Linked DNA regions of Dehalococcoides mccartyi 195. Each later gene encodes a partner of the first gene's protein in a complex. Links are inferred from orthologs where the notes say so. Each region holds a gene or a part of one and is shown in the gene's direction. Other genes may lie near its edges. The genes, in order: fabF and acpP.

Evidence for each region.
Region 2: the proteins of fabF (region 1) and acpP are in contact, whole or in part, in a solved structure (PDB 6OKG), measured with the Escherichia coli proteins. The link is inferred for Dehalococcoides mccartyi 195 from one-to-one orthologs.

The regions. Positions count from the first base shown.
Region 1 is NC_002936.3:877,345-887,978, forward strand. What follows is about bases 3,623-6,436. They hold fabF (beta-ketoacyl-ACP synthase II), read left to right. Parts: upstream 3,623-4,302; coding sequence 4,303-5,571; downstream 5,572-6,436. Other genes in these bases: mtaB (tRNA (N(6)-L-threonylcarbamoyladenosine(37)-C(2))-methylthiotransferase MtaB), read right to left, coding at 3,623-4,214; recJ (single-stranded-DNA-specific exonuclease RecJ), read left to right, coding at 5,555-6,436. Also shown: DET_RS04975 (superoxide dismutase), read left to right, coding at 1-161; DET_RS04990 (Smr/MutS family protein), read right to left, coding at 536-838; imidazole glycerol phosphate synthase subunit HisF, read left to right, coding at 975-1,757; DET_RS05000 (DUF128 domain-containing protein), read left to right, coding at 1,858-2,910; more of mtaB, read right to left, coding at 2,973-3,622; more of recJ, read left to right, coding at 6,437-7,255; DET_RS05020 (glycerol-3-phosphate acyltransferase), read left to right, coding at 7,271-7,903; DET_RS05025 (prolipoprotein diacylglyceryl transferase), read right to left, coding at 8,012-8,794; DET_RS05030 (DEAD/DEAH box helicase), read right to left, coding at 8,861-10,634. UniProt on the Escherichia coli protein: Involved in the type II fatty acid elongation cycle. Catalyzes the elongation of a wide range of acyl-ACP by the addition of two carbons from malonyl-ACP to an acyl acceptor.
Region 2 is NC_002936.3:1,161,310-1,171,977, forward strand. What follows is about bases 1,962-4,809. They hold acpP (acyl carrier protein), read left to right. Parts: upstream 1,962-3,179; coding sequence 3,180-3,440; downstream 3,441-4,809. Other genes in these bases: fabD (ACP S-malonyltransferase), read left to right, coding at 1,962-1,980; fabG (3-oxoacyl-[acyl-carrier-protein] reductase), read left to right, coding at 1,980-2,732; nusB (transcription antitermination factor NusB), read left to right, coding at 2,744-3,175; DET_RS06575 (B12-binding domain-containing radical SAM protein), read right to left, coding at 3,703-4,809. Also shown: DET_RS06530 (enoyl-ACP reductase FabI), read left to right, coding at 1-48; DET_RS06535 (hypothetical protein), read left to right, coding at 78-281; DET_RS06540 (YceD family protein), read left to right, coding at 358-801; rpmF (50S ribosomal protein L32), read left to right, coding at 806-1,024; more of fabD, read left to right, coding at 1,048-1,961; more of DET_RS06575, read right to left, coding at 4,810-5,214; mfd (transcription-repair coupling factor), read right to left, coding at 5,286-8,750; proB (glutamate 5-kinase), read left to right, coding at 8,884-10,005; DET_RS06590 (hypothetical protein), read left to right, coding at 10,018-10,284; DET_RS06595 (hypothetical protein), read left to right, coding at 10,281-10,607; DET_RS06600 (trypsin-like peptidase domain-containing protein), read right to left, coding at 10,645-10,668. UniProt on the Escherichia coli protein: Carrier of the growing fatty acid chain in fatty acid biosynthesis.

The DNA.
Region 1 (10,634 bases):
AACACGAAACCGGGCATTTGGCAGGAATAACCCCGATACTGGTGATAGACATATTTGAACACGCCTTTATGACAGATTACGGACTTAAACGGGCGGATTATATTGCTGCTTTCCTTAAAAATATAAATTGGGACGAAGCTGAAAAACGATTTCAGAACTAGACCAGATAGATAAAAAAGGGGGGCAGTTTTTTTACTGCCCCACAATTTAATTTTCATATATATTCAAAATAACTATTTTAACAACAAAAAAGCCCCTGGCTTTTTACTGCCTGGGGCTTATATTCAGCTTCAAATATGGCGCGCCTAGAGGGATTCGAACCCACGACCCTCGGTTCCGAAGACCGATGCTCTATCCACTGAGCTATAGGCGCAGGCCGTTTAAAAAAATGGGGTGAGTGATGGGACTTGAACCCACGATCTCCAGGGCCACAACCTGGTGCCTTAACCGCTAGGCCACACTCACCAAAACCACAGTATTATAGCCAAAACCCACCTATCATTTCAATTTATTTGTGCAAAAGTCTTATGTGGCTTTAACGCCGCTCCAGGTAAGCGATAGTTACACCCGAACCGCCCTCCCCGTATTCACCCAAACGGTAAGACTGAACAAGGGGATGCCCCTTGAGCTCTTCCCAGACCAGCCCACGGATTACGCCGCCGCTTTTCCCGTGTATAATTTTTATAATCATATGCCCGGCCATAAACGCATCATTCAAATACTGCTTAAATGCCGGCAAAGCTTCATCAACAGTCAGGTGACGAAGGCTTATTTCATTTGGCACATTGTCAGGGCGGCTTCGCTTCAAATTGTACGGCACAAGATATCTTAACATCATAGCCGTATGCGGGCAATATCAGGACAACTCCGCTTAACACCTTTGAACCGCCAACTTTACTTTGAACCTCCAAATAGCATACTATTCCCAAGTGCGCCAGTTTACATGCAAATGAATAAAAACTGATGGTGATAAGGTGAACCCTATCAAGATTATCCCCTGTTTAGATGTGAAGAATAACCGGGTAACCAAAGCAATAGAGTTTACCCGAATGGCAGATTCCTATGACCAGGCTGAAGCCGCTTTGGCATATTCCGGACAGGGGGCGGACGAACTGGCCTTTTTGGATATGACTGCCATTCTGGAAGGAAGTGCTATCCACACGGACTGGGTTAAAAAGATTATAGGGAATACAGATTTGCCGCTGCTTGCGGGCGGCGGTATCAGAGACCTGAGGGATATTAAAAGTTTGCTGTCTCTTGGTGTAAGCAGAGTTGCCCTAAATAACATTACACCCCAAAATCTGGGTTTTCTGGCGGAAGCGGCAGCCAGATTCGGCAGTGAACGTATAATTACGGCTATAGATGGGATTAAAAACCCGCCCGAAAGCGGGCTTCACCGTCTGGAGGCTATTATGCCCGATACAGACAATAAACATGGTTTGGAACTGGTGAGCTGGGTGAAACAGATTGAAAAGCAAGGAACAGGTGCTATTTTGCTTACCAGCCGGGATACTGACGGAACTAAAAGCGGCTATGACCTGGAGATGACCAAAGCAGTTGCCCAAGCAGTAAGTATACCGGTAATAGCTTCGGGCGGTGCCGGCAGTATGGAGGATATATATGCCGTAATAACCGGGGGCAAAGCCCAGGCGGTGCTTGCGGCTTCGGTATTTCATTCCGGCATGATAAATATAATGGAACTGAAAAAATATTTATACTCACGGGGTATACCGGTAAATATGCCGCCCCTCAGATAGTTTCCCGTAAAATACGCCTGCCGCTGTCCGGCCGAACAAATATAAAAATCTTGCCCTGCATACGGCAAATTATTGCCTTATATGACGGGGCGCTGTTACAATGAATAAAAATCTTACACCGAGGATTAACTTGATAAAACAGGACGGACGCGAAGTAGAGCGCGAAAAATTAGCCATTTTGCGTGTTCTGGCCAGCTGCCAGACACCGCTTGGCAGTAAAATCATTGCCCGCCGCCTGAAGAATGAATACGGCATTGAGCTTTCGGAACGGGCAGTCCGCTATCACCTGATAATGCTGGATGACAGAGGAATGACCTGCAAGATAAGCCGGCGTGACGGCCGGAGCATTACCCAGCTTGGTCTTGAGGAACTGGAAAATGCCCTGGTAACTGACAAAGTCGGCTTTGTTATTGACAAGATTGAGCGTCTGGCCTATCTGACAGATTTCAATCTGGACACCCTTAGCGGAATGGTGCCGGTAAATATATCCTTTTTTGCCAAAGAGCAGTTCAAACCGGCCCTCAGGGCTATGGCCCAGGCGTATAAAGCCAATTTGTGCGTAAGTGAGCTGGTGTGCATTGCCCATGAAGGAGACAAGATTGCGGATATCAGCGTACCCGCCGGGCAGGTTGCTTTTGCCACTGTCTGTTCCATTGTAATAAACGGCACCCTGCTTAAGGCAGGTATTCCCATGGATTCCCGCTTCGGGGGTACTTTGCAGTTCCACCAGAATAAACCGCGGCGCTTTACGGATATGATTTACTATACAGGCTCTTCGCTTGACCCCTCTGAAATATTTATTGCCAGCCGGATGACCAGCGTTTCAGAAGTAGCCCGAAGGGGTGAGGGCAAAGTATTATGTAATTTCCGCGAGATACCTGCCGCCAGTTTGCCGCTGGCCGAAAAGATAATAGCCAAACTGAGAAACGCCGGCATTAACGGGGTACTGGTTGTAGGTGAAGCCGGTAAATCAGTTTGCGAAATGCCGTCAGGACTGAATAAAGTAGGTATGATAATGATGGGCGGGCTTAATCCGGTAGCGGCCGCTGTTGAAAACGATATACCGGCAGCCAGCCAGGCCATGAGCGGTCTGATACCCTACAGCAGCTTTAAAAATTACTGGGAAGCGGCAGGCCTTAAAAAACCTGCCTGACAGCTTTTACCTATCTTTATCTGCACATTTGCCTTAAACTGCCGTTTGGAAATAATATTATGTCATACTGTATCAGCGGCTAACATACCGTCAGCATAAATTTTAACCAATTTCACTTGTGAAATAGTATTAGTCGGCTGGCCGGAAAATCTGCCGTACACCCGTATATAGTCTGAAGTATAGCCAAACCAGAGGCCGTCCCGCATTTTATTCTCCCAGAGTACCTCTTTTCCCAAGCCTTTGCTCTGCCGGCGGTACTGCATACTGACACTTTTAGCCGCAGCCATCACCAGGGAAAGGCGTTTTTTTATAACGGACGGGTCTATTTTACCCTCCATGCCTGATGCCAGCGTACCCAGCCGCTCGGAATACGGAAAAGCATGCACCCGGGCAAACCCGGCCTGCTGTATATATTTCAGGCTCAAGGCAAAGTCTTCTTCGGTTTCTCCCGGAAAACCCACAATCAAGTCTGTAGTCACAGCCGCACCCGGAACCTGACTGCGGATTGCCTCTAATGCCCGGTTATAATCACCCAGACTATAAGGGCGGCGCATCAAAGCCAGTATGCAGTCACTGCCGCTCTGCAGGGCCATATGAAAATGGCGGCACAAGCGGGGGTTTTCCCAAAGAGCTAACAGCCGAGGGGTTATTTCACCTGGCTGCAAGGAAGACAAGCGCAAACGGGGTATTTGGGTATTGGCCAGGATAGCCTCAATCAACCCCGCAAGGTCAACCCCGCCTGAAGCATACTCGCCGATTTCCGTGCCGGTAAGCACAATCTCCTGATACCCTTCAGCCTGCCGAAGGTTTATTTCGCTGATTATTTCGTCAACCCGGCGGCAGCTTTTATGCCGCCTGACAAACGGCACTATGCAATATGAACAAAAGTTATCACAGCCGTCCTGTATCTTGATAAAACTGCGTGTCCGGCCGTTTTCATACAGAGATGGAGCAAGAGCTTCCGGCGGAAAAAGGCGGCTTATTTCAGCCGCTATACCGCTTTTACGGCAATTATCCAGTATCAAATCAGCATCCGGGCAGCTTAGCTTATCCCCGCCGTTTTGGGCATAACACCCCATGAGGCAGATAAACCCAGCCGGATTATGCCGGCGGGCAATACGTATCTGATAACGGGCTTTGCGGTCTGCCACGTGAGTAACCGTACAGCTGTTTAAAATATAAATATCCCAGTTATCCTGAGGGCTTACCAGACGGTAACCTGCCCGGGCAAATTCACGCCCGAAGGCCTCGGTCTCAGCCTGATTCAGCTTGCAGCCCAGTGTATCTAAAGCTATATTAAACATCAAACCTGATTATACCAAAGCCTCCCCAAACTTGCAGTTATAATATGCCTGTGTTATAAATAGCCAATTTAACAACTGAGGTGAACAGATGACTGATAACCAGCCCCAAAACAGGGTTGTCATAACCGGCATCGGCATTGTCAGCCCTCTTGGACTTGATACTCAAACCACCTGGGAAGGCCTGATAAACGGCCGTTCAGGTATAGACCATATCAGCCTCTTTGACGCATCAAATCTGGCTGTCCGCTTTGGCGGAGAGGTCAAAGATTTTGACCCGGCGAACTATATATCCCGCAAGGATATCCGCCGCATGGACCGTTTTGCCCAGCTGGCGGTAGCCGCCGGCAAACAGGCACTGGAAAATTCGGGACTGGGGGCAGATGAAAGCGTCCGGCAGGATATCGGGGTAATTGTAGGCAGCGGCATAGGCGGGCTTTCGGTTCTCTTTGAACAAATCAAAGTTTTCCTGGAACAAGGGCCGGACAGAGTCAGCCCTTTTTTAGTACCCATGATGATTGCAGACATGGCCGGAGCCCAGGTTTCTATCCAGCTGGGTCTTAAAGGGCCTAATTTCTGTACTACTTCGGCCTGTTCTTCTGGTTCAGACGCCATAGGCACAGCATTTGAAAAAATACGTTTTGGTTCGGCCAAGATTATCCTGGCGGGCGGTGCCGAATCTATTATGAACCCGGTTGGTTTTGCCGGTTTTTCAGCCTTAAAAGCCCTATCCACCCGCAATGAAGACCCCCAGACGGCTTCGCGCCCGTTTGATGCCAACCGGGACGGCTTTGTTATTGCGGAGGGTGCGGCGATTTTGGTTTTGGAAGAAATGGAGTCTGCCAAAGCCAGGGGAGCAAATATCATTGCCGAGATAATCGGTTACGGCGGCTCTTCAGACGCTTTTCACATAACCCAGCCGGTGGAATCCGGTGTAGAAGCCGCCCGGGCTATAAATATTGCCCTGAATACCGCCGGCATCAAACCGGAAGCGGTAGACTATATAAATGCCCACGGCACATCTACCCCCCTGAATGACAAGATGGAAACCAATGCTATTAAAGTGGCCTTCGGGGAACACGCCCGGAAACTGGCCATCAGCTCCACCAAATCCATGCTGGGGCATCTGATAGGCGGGGCCGGGGCTATTGAAGCCTCTATCTGCGCCCTGACTATTAAAAACGGCATTATACCGCCTACCATAAACTACACCACTCCTGACCCTGACTGTGATTTAGATTACACCCCCAACACCGCCCGCAGAGCCAAGGTAAGGGTGGCGCTTAATAATTCATTCGGTTTCGGCGGGCATAATTCGGTGCTTATCCTCAGGGAAATGGGTGATGAAAATATTGGCTAACTGCCTCTGGAAGCTAAAACCGGCGCCTCCGGAAGAGACCAGCCAGAATTTCCCTTATCCGCCCCTGATTACCAGTCTGCTTTACAACCGGGGTATCAAAACCCCTGAAGAAGCTGATATGTTTCTGTCACCCGACAGACGTTTAGACCATGACCCGTTTTTATTTCCTGATATGGAAAAGGCGGTCAGCCGTATTTACAAAGCCCTGCTGACAGGTGAAAAAATGGTGGTATACGGTGATTTTGACGCTGACGGGCTGACGGCAACAGCCGTCCTGACTACGGGTATTGCCCGTCTAGGCGGAAATGTAGCCCCCTATATACCCCACCGCATCACCGAAGGTTACGGGCTGAAGATATCCGCCCTTGAAAAACACAAAGCCGAGGGTGCTTCACTTATCATCAGCACAGACTGCGGCATTACCGCCATACCCGAAATCAAACGGGCAAATAAAATAGGGCTGGACGTGATAGTTACCGACCATCACACTCCGCTTGATGAACTGCCGCCTGCACATGCCATTATAAACCCCAAAGTACCCGGCTCAGCCTACCCGTTTAAAGAACTGGCCGGGGTGGGCGTGGCTTATAAAGTTATACAGGCTTTGTACCGCAATCTGGGGCGGGAAAGTGAAGCCAGAGACCTGCTGGACCTGGTAGCCATCGGCACGGTTGCGGATATTGTACCCATTCTGGACGAAAACCGTTATCTGGTAAAGGAAGGCGTAAAACGCCTGAATGCAGAGCCGCGTCCCGGTATAGTAGAAATGGCCCAGCTGAGCCGCCTGCGTCTGGGGGAAATAGAGCCGGAAAGCATTTCCTGGATAATGGCGCCCCGCCTCAATGCCGCCGGGCGTCTGGAGCACGCTATGGCCGGGTACAAACTCTTAACCTCCACGGCTATAAGTGATTCCCAGGAACTGGCTCTCTGGCTGGAAAACAAGAACACCGAACGCCAGCAATTAACTGTCCGTTTTGTGGAAAAAGCCAGAGCCAGGCTGGACAGCCAATCACCTCCCTCCCTGCTGGTATACAGTGATGCCGAATGCCCCCAGGGTATCAGCGGGCTGGTGGCCGGCAGACTCTCAGACGAATACTACCGCCCGTCTATTGTCATCAAGACCAATGCGGACTTTGCCACCGGCAGCTGCCGGAGTATACCGGATTTCAATATTATTCAGGCACTCAGCCGCTTTGCCCCTTTGTTCAGCCATTTCGGCGGGCATGCCCAGGCAGCCGGCTTCACCTTGCCCACAGAACATCTGGATACGTTTATAAAGGGTATATCCGCCTATGCCGAAGAAAGCCTAAGCGGGGTAGAGCTGAAACCCTTTATAGATATTGATATAGATACAGACCTAAGCCAGCTCTGTCCGGCTACCCTGCGCGAACTTGAACGGCTGGCCCCCTTCGGGGAAGCAAACCCCAAACCCGTATTCCTCAGCCGGGGGCTGAATATTACAGATTACCGCTCCATGGGCAGCAACAACGAGCACCTGAAACTGCGGATAAAACATAAAGGTCGCTTCTGGGACGGAATAGCCTTCCGCCAGTTTAAGGAACTGAACGGTTTTCTCCAATCTCCGGTGGATATAGTGTATAATCTGGAACTGGATAAATGGTGCGGGACAGACACGCTCCGCTTAAAGATAATTGACATGGCCCCCGCAGGCACCAAGATTTAGTAAAAAGGTGAGCAAATGAACAGCTTGATAATGGTTATAATCGCCCTCATTGCCGCATATTTTATCGGCTCTACTCCTGCCCCTTATCTGGCAGGGCGGATTTTTAAAGGTATAGATATTCGCACCGTAGGCTCAAAAAACATGGGATCTATGAATGTTTTTTACAACGTGGGTTTCTGGCCGGGCATTCTGGTGCTGGCGGTAGATATAGGCAAAGGTGCTCTGGCTATGGCGGTTGCCAACTGGCTGGGTGAGGGGCTGGGTATCCAGATGCTGTGCGCCCTGATGGCTATAGCCGGTCATAATTACCCGGTCTGGCTGAAATTCAAGGGCGGCAAGGGCGGCGCCACCGCCATTGGCATTCTGGCCTACCTTATGCCGGAGGGCATACCCATATATATAGCCTGTTTTCTGGTGCTGATGGCTATTACCCGTTTCCCCACCCTTAGCTACGGCATATCTTTTTTAAGCTTCATACTGGTGGCCTGGCTGGGGCAGCATGATTTGGGTAAAGTGCTTTTTTCCCTGCTGGTAGTTATGATACCCATAATTATGTACATACCCCGAATGAAAGAGATAAAAAACAAGGCCGGCTCCGGCAATGCCAAGAGGGCTATTTTCCGTAAAAACCTTAAAGAACGGCTTTAGTCAAACGTCATATCCGCAGTAAAAAGCAGAGGCGCTGCAAACTGGAATATACTTGCAGCGCCGTTTCTATTTCAAACATAACCCATTTGGGGCATAAAAGTATCCTGACTAAGTGTTCTTATCCGCCTCTTTTTGTTTCCTCTGGCGGTATATAAAGAACGGAACAGCCAGGGCAATAAGTATCAGACCCACTACCTGGGCCTGTTCCAGCCCCAGAGCAAAATCATCATTCACCCGCACAAAACCAATAGCCACTCTCCAGGCGGCATACAGGCTGATATACAGCAGAAAAAGCTGACCGTCCGGCCGCAGTTTTTTGGCTATAAACAAGCTGAAGGCAAAAAGACACAGCAAAAATATTATTTCGTAAGCCTGGGTAGGAACAACCTCCACCCCGTAAGGTGCGGCTGAGGCAGGGTTAGTATAAATCACACTGCAGCCGCTGCCGCCGTATTCCCCGTAACAACACCCATTCAGCAAACACCCCACCCGGCCTATCGCCTGCCCCAGCAGTATGCCCGGAACAGCTACATCCAGCAGGTAACCCAGATTGAAATGGGAATAACGGCTGTAAATCCACAAGCCTATAGTTGCACCGATAATAGCCCCGAATATGGTTAAACCTTCACCGCTTAGAATAGCTCCTGGGTTAAGGCTGTAATATTCCCAGGCATCTATAACATGCAGGAGCTTTGAAAAAATAATGCCGGAGGGAATGGCGATAATAGCCGCAGTCAGCACCGTATCATAAGAAATATCAGCCCCGCGTTTAATCCGCCAGAATATCCAGGAAACCAGTGCTATCACACCCAGGGCCATCATGATTCCGTACCATTTGACCACCAGCGAACCGATGCTGAAGGCTACCGGGTCTACATTTATTTCAAACATAAATACCTGTCCTGTTTCAATTTTTAAAAAGTACTATATTAAAATTATACCCGAACAAATTCAGCATCACAAACAGGCATTGCCCAGGCATCTTTCCAGTACGGCTTTAGCCCCGTTTTTATCCAGCGGTTTGTTATTATTGCCGCACTTGGGTGACTGAACGCAACTGGGACAGCCGTCTATGCAGGTGCATTTTTCAATAAAGTTTCTGGCGGCTTCCCAAAGGTCTTTGATGACTTCATATCCCTTTTCGGCAATACCCACCCCGCCGGGGTGTCCGTCATATATAAATATGGCCGGAGTACCGGTATCCGGGTGGAGCGGGGTAGAAACACCGCCGATATCTCCCCGGTCACACAGGGCAAATAAAGGCAGCAACCCGATAAGGGCGTGTTCGGCGGCGTGGATAGCCCCGTGAAAATCCATTTTAGTTTTTCCCATAGCGGAGACTATGTCAGAAGGCAGTTTAAACCAGACAGCTATAGTGGGAAAAGTCTGCGGCGGCAAATCCAGCTGCTCCTCGCTCAATACCTGCTCTGTAAACTGGGCTTTACGCCTGTAGCCGGTTACAGTTAAAGTAACATCAACCTTGCCCAGATATACGCTGATATCCCCCACCAGTTTGTTTTTGAGCACTTCAATTATGCTTATTTCGGTAAGGTCACGGGTAACCGTATAGTAGTCCAGTTTTTTCTTTTCCAGCAGGGCTATCTGGGAGTTAAGGTCAAAACGGCTTACCAGATAGCTTTCACCCTGATGCAGATAGACCGCCCCCGGATAGGCCTGCAAAAAGGCGGTTTGAAAGTCCAGCGTCTCAATAATCTGTCCGCTTTCGGCATCTATCAGACAGAAATCCTTGCCCGAAGCCGAACGGATACTGATATCTCCGGCGGGATAAGAAATATCGGCTGACAGATAATAATTGTCCCTCCGCTTATTAAGCACTCTTTCCTGGGCAAGTGTATCCAGCTCCTCAATCAGGTTTTCACCGAACATATCCGTTTCACTGGCGTTTACCGGCATCTCCCAGGCGGCACATAAAAGATGAACCCGGTAGATATATGGATTTTCCGGATTGATAAAAGTGCCTTCAAAACCGCTGTTAAACAGTTTTTCGGGGTTATTCATATAATACTGGTCAAGGGGGTTATCCAGCCCCAGCAAAAAGGAAAGGGAGTGTCCGCACCTTCGGCCGCTGCGCCCTGCCTGCTGAAAAGTGCTGGAGATACTGCCCGGAAAGCCGGTCAGTATGGTAGCCCCCAGGTCACCTATATCTATTCCCAGCTCAAGTGCATTAGTGGAAACCGCCCCAAGCAATCTGCCTGAGAAAAGCTCTTTTTCTATCTTGCGGCGGTCTTCGGCGGTATACCCTCCCCGATAAGGCTTGATGAGGTCTGCAAACTCCGGCTTTATGGCTATCAGGCGGTCACGCGAATATTTATAAATAAGCTCGGTCAGCCGTTTGGTACGGGTAAAGTCCAGGGTACGTATTTCGTGGCTGACCAGTTCGCTTAGAAGAAACGAAGACTCCGAGTTGGCGCTATGGCGTATGCCGTTAGCCGGGTCAATAATGGGCGGATTCCAAAAGACAAAATCTTTTTCTGACCTGGGAGCGCCGTCATTATCTACCACTGAAAAAGGCAGCCCGGTCAGACTTTGGGCATGAACGCCGGGGCTGGCTATAGTAGCCGAACTGAGAATAAACTGCGGGGAACTGCCGTAGTAACGGCAAAGACGCCGAAGCCTGCGGATAATGTTTGCCAGATGCGAACCAAATACCCCCCGGTAAATATGGGCTTCGTCTATCACCACATATTCCAGGTGGCGTAAAAACCGCCCC
Region 2 (10,668 bases), 280 kb from region 1 along the record:
AAACTGCTTGGCCTGCTGGAACGCAGCCAGCCCGAAGCAGGTGTATAATAGCTTAATCCTTTGAAAGAGAGGGTGTGATGGCCAAAAACTTCAGCCGCCTTATGTTTATATCTGTTTTAGTGTTTCTGGTCAGTTTCTTTATCCACCTTATGCTGGTCAGGCTGTTTGAGATTGATGACACTTTTTGGGTAATTCTGGGCATGGTGGCAGCACCGGCTGGTTTTGCTGTCGGCGCCATAGGGCATCTGGTGCTGCGTTTTTTAAAACCTGATACTAAGTAAAACTGCCCACAGGCTCTTAACTTGCATGTGGTATAACCTTAATCTATAATAAACTCTGTTTTGTACGAGGACGATAGTGCTGCAATATAATGTAGCCCAGCTGCTGAAGTCACCCATCGGTGCCACCCGCACCTACCAGCTGGACGATGAAATAAATCTGGAGGGCAGCCCTGTCAGGGTATCCGGGGAAGTTACCTTTACCCGTATTGACCGAGGCCTTTTGGTTACCGGACTGCTGGATACCCATATGAACCTTAGCTGTGTCCGCTGTCTAAAGGACTTCAGCTGCCCGGTCAGTATCCGCCTTGAAGAGCGGTTTCTGCCCACCGTGGATGTAATCCACGGGTTCGAAGTGGATAATTCCGAAGAGCTGGACGCTTTTTTTATTGACGAGCACCATATATTGGATTTGAGCGAGATTATCCGCGAAGGTGCTATAATGGCAACGCCCATGAAACCCCTGTGCTCCGGTGAGTGCCGCGGTTTTGAATATAAAACGAATACTAATTTAACGGAGTAAAATAATGGCTCTACCTAAAAGAAGACTTTCCCATGCCCGCCAGGGTAACCGCCGCGCCCATGTCGCCCTGAGTGCCCCGGCTGTAATGGAATGCCCCCAGTGCAACAGCCCCAAGCTCTCCCATCAGGCCTGTTCCGTCTGCGGTACTTACAACGGCCGGACAGTGGTTGATGTGGACGCCATAGCCAAGAAAAAAGCTGACAAATCCAAGGGTCAGCAGTAATTTCTGTTGGCCGGTTTTAAGGCATGACTGAGATTAAAACAGCTTATGTCTTCCCCGGTCAGGGTGCCCAATTCGTGGGCATGGGCCGGGACTTGTATTCGGAGTTTCATTCCGCCAGAGAGCTTTTTGACCTGGCGGATAAAGCTTTGGGATTTTCACTGTCAAAACTGTGTTTTGAAGGGCCGGAAGAAGACCTTAAGGACACCCGCAACTCCCAAAGCGCCATTGTCGGCCACAGCCTGTGCGCCCTTGCTGCTTTTATAGAGAGCGGCAAGTCAAATCTCCTGCCAGAGCCTTCTTTTGTAGCCGGGCATTCGCTGGGTGAATATTCGGCTTTGGGAGCAGGCGGCATACTCCCCTACCCGCAGGCTATTTTGCTTGCCCGCAAACGGGGGGAACTGATGGCGGAAGCAGCCGCCAAAACACCCGGTGCTATGGCTGCCGTTCTCGGCCTTTCGGAAGAAATACTGGCGGATATCTGCCTTAAAACAGGCTGTTACATAGCGAATTACAACTCCCCCGGACAGCTGGTTATCAGCGGCCTGAAAGAGACTGTAGAAAAAGCTTCTGCCCAAGCCGCAGAGAGCGGTGCTATGAAGGTGGTACCCCTGCAGGTAAGCGGAGGGTTTCATACCCCGCTTATGTCACCGGCTTCTGCCGGTTTAAAAGCAGTACTGGATTCTACCGGGTTTGATACGGCCAGAATACCTCTGGTAGCCAATACCAGCGCCAGCCCGCTTACCAATCCGCAGGATATAAAAAGCGAACTGGTCAACCAGCTGACCGGCGGTGTCCAGTGGCAAAAAAGCATAGAAAACATGATTGCTGCCGGGGTAAATACCTTTGTTGAGATTGGGCCGGGCAAAGTGCTGGCCGGACTGATTAAAAGAATTAACCGCAGTGTCAGTATCTACAATATAAACGATGCCGCTTCTATCCAAAATTTTAGCGTATAATGGGTAAGATGCTGAGTTTAGACGGCAAAACAGCCCTGATTACCGGCTCCGGCAGGGGCATAGGCAAAGCTATAGCTTTACGGTTTGCCGAAGCGGGGGCAAAAGTGGTGGTAAACAGCCTTTCGCCCGCCGGTGAAGAAGTGGCCGCCCACATACGTTCCAATGGCGGTCAGGCCGTATTTGTTCAGGCAGATGTAAGCCAGAGCAGTGGGGTAGATGCCCTCTTCAAAGCCGCCCAGGAAGCCTTCGGCGGGGTAGATATACTGGTAAACAATGCCGGCATAACCCGTGACCAGCTGACCATGCGTTTATCCGAAGAAGACTGGGACAGTGTAATCCAGACCAACCTGAAAAGTGTATTTTTGTGTTCCAAAGCAGCCCTCCGCCAGATGCTGAAAAACCGCTGGGGACGGATAATAAACCTTAGTTCCATAGTGGGTTTAAAGGGCAACCCCGGTCAGGCCAACTATGCCGCAGCCAAAGCCGGCATTCTGGGATTCAGCTGCTCTCTAGCTAAAGAAGTGGCCAGCCGCAATATAACCGTGAATTCCATTGCCCCCGGTTTTATAGAAACCGATATGACCGCCGCTTTGTCTGAAGAGCAAAGACAGGCCATAACAGAGCGTATACCCATGCAAAAACTGGGCACAGTGGAAGATGTAGCCGCTTGTGCATTATACTTGGCGAAAGAAGATGCCAAATACATTACCGGACAGGTAATCAGCCTGGACGGCGGTATGTCTATAATATAAGAGAGTAAAGAGTGACAACCAGCAGACGCAAAGCACGTGAAATAGTACTTCAAGCCCTGTACGAACAAGATTTGGCAGGGCATAATGCCGAAGATGTTTTAAAACGCCTTTTGACCGAAACACCCCAGACCGAGGAAAACGCCGAGTTTATTTTCAGGCTGACCAATGCCATAGTCAAGCATAAGGACCTGCTGGATGAAAATATCCGCCAGTTTGCTTCTGCCTGGCCGGTGGAGCAGCTTTCCTATATTGACCGGAACGTACTTCGTCTGGCCATTTTTGAAATAATCCACGAAAATGATGTACCCATTAAAGTAGCTATTAACGAAGCAGTTGAGCTTGCCAAATCATTTGGGGGCAACTCGTCTGCCAGATTTATAAACGGGGTTCTAAGTTCTGTCAGCAAAGCGCTGGCGGACACAGCAAAGCAACGGGAGGAGTGAAGGAGTGGCAACGGTTTTTGAAAGAGTAAAAAAAGTTAGTGTTGAGCAGCTGGGCGCTGAAGAAAAAGATGTAGTGCCTGCTGCCAGTTTTGCAGATGATTTGGGTGCAGATTCCCTGGATCAGGTAGAGCTTATTATGGCACTGGAAACCGAATTCGGTACACCTGATGCCAAGTTTGAAATACCTGATACTGACGCCGAAAAGTTAAAGACAGTACAGGCTGTGGTGGACTACCTGAAGTCCAAAGGCATAAAAGACAGCTAATACCGCCTTTAAAACCACCATATTCAAAAGGGTTTTAAAACAGCTGAAATCCGGCTCGGGCATTTTATTGCCTTTTAATCCGTTATTTTTATATCTCGGACAGCAAAAAGGTATATGCCCTGAAATTCCGGATAGACAGTCTATAGTGCTGTTGTCTTGAAAAAATGTAAACCAAAAGGGTAACCCCTGCCCGGCCGCATGGCCAAGACAGGGGTTCCTTAAATAATCCGCTTTACTGGCTAGATTTGGGTTAAGACCGCTCTCAGGCGGTATCCTGCCCGAACTTACACCCTGTATAGCGTTCCACTACCTTGCGGAAATGGTATCCATAAATAGACAGGGTAACGGCCAGAGGAAATGCCTTGGGGTTTTTTATCAGGGTAGAACCCAGAAGCTTCCAGTAATACTTCCGGCTGTTATCCACAATACCCAGATGCCACACAGACCGCATAAATGCCCGCAGGCGCTGGGCGGATACCGGTTTGACCCTCCCTTTGGGCTTGGGATGATACCGGGATATAAGCACGGCTACCCGCTGATAATATTCGCGGGGGGCGTAGATAACTGAAAGCACCCGGTTATAGCCATTTATAAGGACCTCGGTCTTCATGCGGGGTATGAAGTTCAGGCTGCAGTCTGTATTGTCTCCCCGGAAATCTTCCAGCAGGCGTTTTTCTTTCTTAAGACGGTTCCACAAGCGGGTGCCTCTGGGGGCATTCAAAAGCCCGACCATAGCGGTCACAATACCGCTCTGCTGAATGAAATTTATCTGGGCACGGAAGATAGAGGCCGGGTCACTGTCAAAACCCAATATGAAACCGCCTTGCACCTGAATACCGGCCTGCTGAATTTTTTCAATTGAACTCAGCATATCCCTGTTGGTATTCTGGTGTTTGGAACACTCCGCCAGACTTTCCGGGTTGGGTGTTTCCACCCCCACAAACACAGTATCAAAGCCGGCTTCTACCATAAGGTGCAGCAGTTCTACATCATCTGCCAGATTGATAGATACCTCGGTATTAAATGAAAAAGGATAACCCTTTCGTTTCTGCCAGGCTATGACTGCCGGCAGTATATCAGACTTGAGTTTATTTTTATTGCCGATAAAGTTGTCATCCACAAAGAAAACCCCCGAACGCCAGCCGGACTTGTAGAGGGCATCCAGCTCTGCCAGAACCTGCCCCCGGCTTTTGGAACGGGGAAGACGGCCGTTTAAAACTACAATATCACAAAACTCGCAGTTAAACGGGCAGCCCCGCGAATACTGAAGGCTCATGGAAGAGTACTCTTTTGACTTGACCAGATTCCAGAGGGGAATAGGTGTATCGGCAAGGTCAGACTTCTCTTTTTCAGGGTAGACTGCCGCCGCTTTTCCCGCCTCCAAATCAGCCACAAAATCCGCCAGAGAGTTTTCTACTTCACCCAGAATCAGGTGGTCTATATCTTTAAGCGTTTCCGCCTCAGCCGTAAAGTACGGCCCGCCGGCCACCACTTTTCTGCCAAGGGCATGGCAGCGGTCTATACATTCGTGGGCGGATTTTTGCTGGACGGCCATGGCGCTTATAAAAACATAATCTGCCGCCAGTATATCTTTATCCGCCAGGTTTTCAATGTTAAGGTCTACCAGCTTTTTCTGCCAGTTCTCCGGCAGCATGGCGGCCAGAGTCAAAAGACCCAAAGGCGGAAAAGAGGCTTTTTTAGAGATAAATTTCAAGGCATGCTTGAAACTCCAGAAGGTGTCCGGGTAGCGGGGATAAAGGAGTAAAATTTTCATTTGAATCTCCTGGGGGAGGATATTTGAATATTTTGAATAATATCATAAATACTCTTCATTTTAAACTCCGCCTAGCCCAGCCGCCAAACAACCTCTTCCAGCACTTCTTTCCAGCTATCACCCAGCTTTTTATACTGGACAGACACCTGATTACGCCCTACCAGCACCCCTGCCCTCAGCGGCTCAAGCAAGGTTTTGTTTATTATCAGCCCGCCCAGCATCCGCACCACTATCTGGCTGCCTTCGGTCACTATGGTATCCACGTGGGCTTTTTTGGCCAGCAAACGCAGGCGGAGGGAGTAAAGCAGGTTTTCAAGCTCCGGCGGTATTTGTCCAAACCGGTCTGCCAGCTCTTTTTCCTTTTCCAACACTCCCGCCAGATTGGTAATGGCGGATAACTGCTGGTAAATAGATAAACGCAAATCCAAATCCTGAATATAATATTCGGGTATAAAGGCATCTAAAGGTAAATCCAGCTTGGGGGCGGGCATATTCTGGATACGTATTTCCTCTTTGGAAAGCCCGCTGCCCTTGGCCTTCAGCCCGGCCACAGCCTCTGACAGCATCTGGGTATACAGATTGAAACCGACCGAATTTATATATCCGGACTGTTTTACCCCCAGCAAAGTGCCCGCACCCCGTATTTCCAAATCTTTCATGGCAATACCGTAGCCTGCCCCAAGCTCGGCTGCCTCATAAATAGTTTTCAGGCGTTTTTCGGCATCAGATGTCAGGCGTTTATCTTTTTCATACAGGAAATAGGCATAAGCCAGCTGGGAACTGCGTCCCACCCGCCCCCGCAGCTGGTAAAGCTGGGTAAGCCCGAAGCGGTCTGCCCGGTTTATGATAAGGGTATTGGCATTAGGTACATCCACCCCGGACTCTATAATGGTGGTGCATACCAGCACATCCAGCTCGTGCCGCACAAAATCAGCCATGACAGCGGCCAGTTTTTCTTCGGCCATCTGCCCGTGGGCAATGCCGATACGGGCTTCGGGGACAAGCTGCTGAATACGCTCTGCCAGCAGATTTATACCCATCACCCGGTTATTTACAAAAAATACCTGCCCGTTCCTTTCCATCTCCCGCAGTATGGCCTCACGTATCAGCCTCTCATCAAAAGCGGCTACCACGGTTTTGATGGGCAGGCGTTCACCGGGCGGGGTTTCTATAATACTCATATCCCGCACCCCCACCAAAGACATGTGCAAAGTGCGGGGGATAGGAGTAGCGCTGAGGGTAAGCACATCTACCTGAGCCCGCAGCTTCTTAAAAAACTCCTTGTGGGCTACCCCGAAACGCTGTTCTTCGTCTATTATGACCAGCCCCAAATCTTTAAACGTTATATCAGCCTGAATCAGGCGGTGAGTACCTATGCAGATATCCACCTCACCCCTTTCCAGATTTTCAACCGTGGTTTTCTGTTCAGACGGGCTGCAAAAACGGCTAAGCACCTCTATTTTGACAGGGAAAGTAGCCAGACGCTCACGGAAAGTGGTGTAATGCTGCTGGGCAAGCACGGTAGTAGGTACTAATACTGCCACCTGCTTGCCGTCCATAACCGCCTTGAAGGCTGCCCGTATGGCTACTTCGGTTTTACCATAACCCACGTCCCCCAGTATAAGCCTGTCCATAGGGCGGGGGTTTTCCATATCTGCCTTGATATCATACAGGGCTTTCAGCTGGTCAGGCGTTTCCAGATACGGGAAAGATGCCTCCATTTCCTGCTGCCAGACGGTATCCGTGGAAAACGGGTATCCGCTGGCCATTTTACGTTTGGCATAAATATCAAGGAGTTCACGGGCGGTTTCCTCCGCAGATTCGCTGGCCTTTTCTTTAGCCCTTTGCCATTCCTGAGTACCCAAACGGTGCAAAGACGGCGGCTCATCCCCGCTGCCTATAAAACGGTTTACCCTGTCCATCTGGTCTGTGGGGACGTAGAGTTTGTCACCGCCGGCATAATTGAGTATCAGGTACTCTTTATCCATGCCGTCACGGTTCAAGTGGCTGACCCCGCTGAACAAGGCCACCCCGTGGTCTATATGAACCACAAATTCACCCGGTTTTATATCCAGCACCACTCCCTTGCGGGCAGACGGGCGTTTGGAAGGCAGACGCCGCTCTTTTACAAAGCCGAACAGTTCGGCATCAGTGAGTATGTGAACATTGCCGCTGAGATTCCAGCCGCCGCCCAGTATTCCCTGAACCAGGCTAAGGCTGGAGGGGGGAGGGGGGTTCAAAATATCTGTTTGGACAGATGCTGAAATACCATGCTCTTTTAGAAGCTCTGCCAGACGGGCAGCCTGATGGCTGATGATAACTACCCGGCCTGTATGCCCTTTCAACTCCCCCAGTTTTTCATACAAAGCGGATAAACGCCCCACGTAGTTATCCTGAGAGGCAAAATCCAGCTTTAAGGCCTCACTTTCCCGCCCGAAAGAGGCCATAATAAGACGTTTTTTGGTTTTCAGCTTGGCGGATATCTCTTCCCAGCTGAAATAGGGGCGGGGATAAACCGAAGGCAGCTCACCCTGTGACAAACGGTCAGAGCGCAGCTCTTCGGCTTCTTTATCCAGATGGGAGGCCGCCTGCTCTATGGAGGCTGGTTCATCCAGCACCACCAGCGCATCTGCCGGCAGGTAATCAAATATACTTGAGGTGTTAAACAGGGGGGCAAAAAAATCAGGGTATTCGGGCTTAAGCCCTTCCTTAAGGCGGGCTATATCTGCGGACAAAGTGCGGCTGAATTCGGGATTAAGGTTATCAGTAAGCAAAGCCTCCAGCCTGGCGTTAAGTTCCTTAACGGGCAGCTGCCCCAGATGAAACAGCTCACTTGCCGGGCTTATGGTAAGTTCATTCAGGCTTTTGCCCGAACGCTGGCTTTGGGGGTCAAAAACACGCAGGCTTTCCAGCGTATTGCCGAAAAACTCCAGCCGTACCGGGTTATCTTCGGTATAGGGGAAAATATCCAGTATGCCGCCCCGGCGGGAATATGTACCCGGTATTTCCACAATATTTTCCTGGCGGTAGCCCAGCTGCTGAAAACGGCGTATCAGATCCTGGGGTTCGGTTTCCAAACCAGTCCAGACCTGCAAAAATGACTGCTTGAATATTTCCGGTGATACATAACGCTGAAGAAGAGCCGGCACGGCACTGACTATTATCTGGGCGTCTTGGCTGCGGATAAACCCGCCCAAAATACCTGCCAGACGCATCTTTTCCAGTGAGGTATTGCGGTCAGAAACAGCCCGCTGGTACGGCAGCAAACTTGGGTCAGGCAAAAACCCCGGCTCTTCCCCGGTATAAGCAGCTATCTGCACCAGCAATTCCCTGGCCCGCTCCGGCTGTGAGGTAATAATAAGCATGGGGCATTTGAGTTTACGGTATACAGCTGCCAGACTGAAACCCCGCCCCGCATCCAAAACAGAAATATCAGCCTCACCTTTGTCCAGAGCTTCAAACAAGCTGTTAAATGACGGGCTTTGGTCTATAAGGGGCAGCAAACCGCTAAGATTCAATATCTTCTCCAAACACATTTAGGGGCTTGCCGTAAAAGGCAGCCCCATTTGAAAATTGTATCATCGGGAAGAGCCTTCCCTCAAGTCTGGCGGCAACTTATACGGGGGAATTCTTGTTCTGGCTTAACTTGCTTGCTATAATGACTTATTTATGAACGGAAATTGTTACAAACGGATTGTAATAAAGCTGGGGACAAGCCTGCTGACCGGAGGCACAGGCAAGCTTGACCATGAGCGCATGGCGGATTTATGCCGCCAGATAGCTGACCTGACCCGTTTGGGTACGGAGGTAATTATTGTTTCCTCCGGGGCGATTGCCGCCGGACGGGCTAAAATGGGTCTCCGGCATATCCCGAAAGATGTGCCTTTCAAGCAGGTGCTGGCGGCTATAGGCCAGAGCCAGCTTATGAATTATTATGACCAGCTGTTCAGCCCCCACGGGCTGACTGTTGCCCAGGGTCTGCTGACCAAGAGTGATTTGTCTGACCGTTCCGGTTACTTAAACGCCAGAAATACCCTGCTGGCTTTGATGGAGCTGGGAGTTATAACTATTGTCAATGAAAATGACGTGGTGGCGGTAGATGAAATCCAGCAGGCCAAATTCGGGGACAATGACAACCTGTCTGCCATGGTAGCCAACCTGATAGAGGCTGATTTGCTGCTGATACTGACTAATATCCGCGGGCTTTATACAGCTGACCCCACCCTCCACCCGGATGCCCGGCTGATAACCGAAGTTAAAGAGATTACCGAAGAGCTGGAGAAACTGGCTGCCGGCAGTTCCAACAAGCTGGGTACCGGCGGCATGGTTACCAAGCTGGAAGCCGCCAGGCTGGCAACATCTTCAGGGGTAAATGTCATCATAGCAGACGGGCATATACCTGATATTATCCTTAAACTGGCCAGCGGGGAAACCGAAGGTACCCGCTTTATGCCTTCACTCCACAAACCGGACAGCCGCCAGCGCTGGATGATGAGCGGGCTTTGCACCCGCGGCAATATCTGCATAGATGACGGGGCGGTCAAAGCTATACGGGAAAACCAGAAAAGCCTGCTTGCCGCCGGGGTACAACAATCCGAGGGCAAATTCGGGCGGGGGGATATTGTAAAACTGAGCGACAGCCGCGGCAAACGGCTGGGCTATGGCATAACCAATTATTCTTCAGATGATGTTTCAAAGATAAAAGGGCTGCATACAGACGAAATAAACACAGTTCTGGCAGGCAATCAGGGCCCGGAAATAATTCACCGCAATAACCTGGTGGTAATTTAACGGAGGTAGGTCATGGCACTGGGCAGTATATACCTGGGAGACCAACTGATAGGGGAGGTAGAGTACACCCTTCAGGATAGTTCTGATTCCCGCTGGTGGGGCGAACTGGTCTTCACCGAATACCACAAGGTAGCTGACGGCGGCGGTTATTCCATCCGCACCGAAGACGGAAAACAAGGGCGTTGTACCCTTAAAAAGAAACTGAACAAAGCCGTTTACGGTATGCCTTCACGCCATTTTTATCTCTTTCAGGGTATGAGCCCGCTTAAAACCCCATGAGTATCAAATATACAAACGGCTCAGGGCATATTTACCTGAAGGATGTGGACAAACCGCTGGCGGATGTCCAGTATAACCTGATGGAAACCAACTCCAGCCAATATACATCTGCCAAGTGGTGGGGAGAAATAACATCCTCAAAAGAGCTGAAACCCTCTGAATACATTTTTGAAACGGAAGACGGGCGCAGGGGCAGTGTGGTTATCAGCCTTATTACCCCGCCGGGACGTAAACTTCAGAAGTACCGTTATCTGGTAAACGGCAGGGGTACGCTGGGAAACCTGTACAGCAAATACGGACAAAAAAAGCCCGGCACGCTTTAAAGGGCACCGGGCTTTTTAGTAAGCTGCTATTTATAAACTAAATGTAATATGAAGATAACGG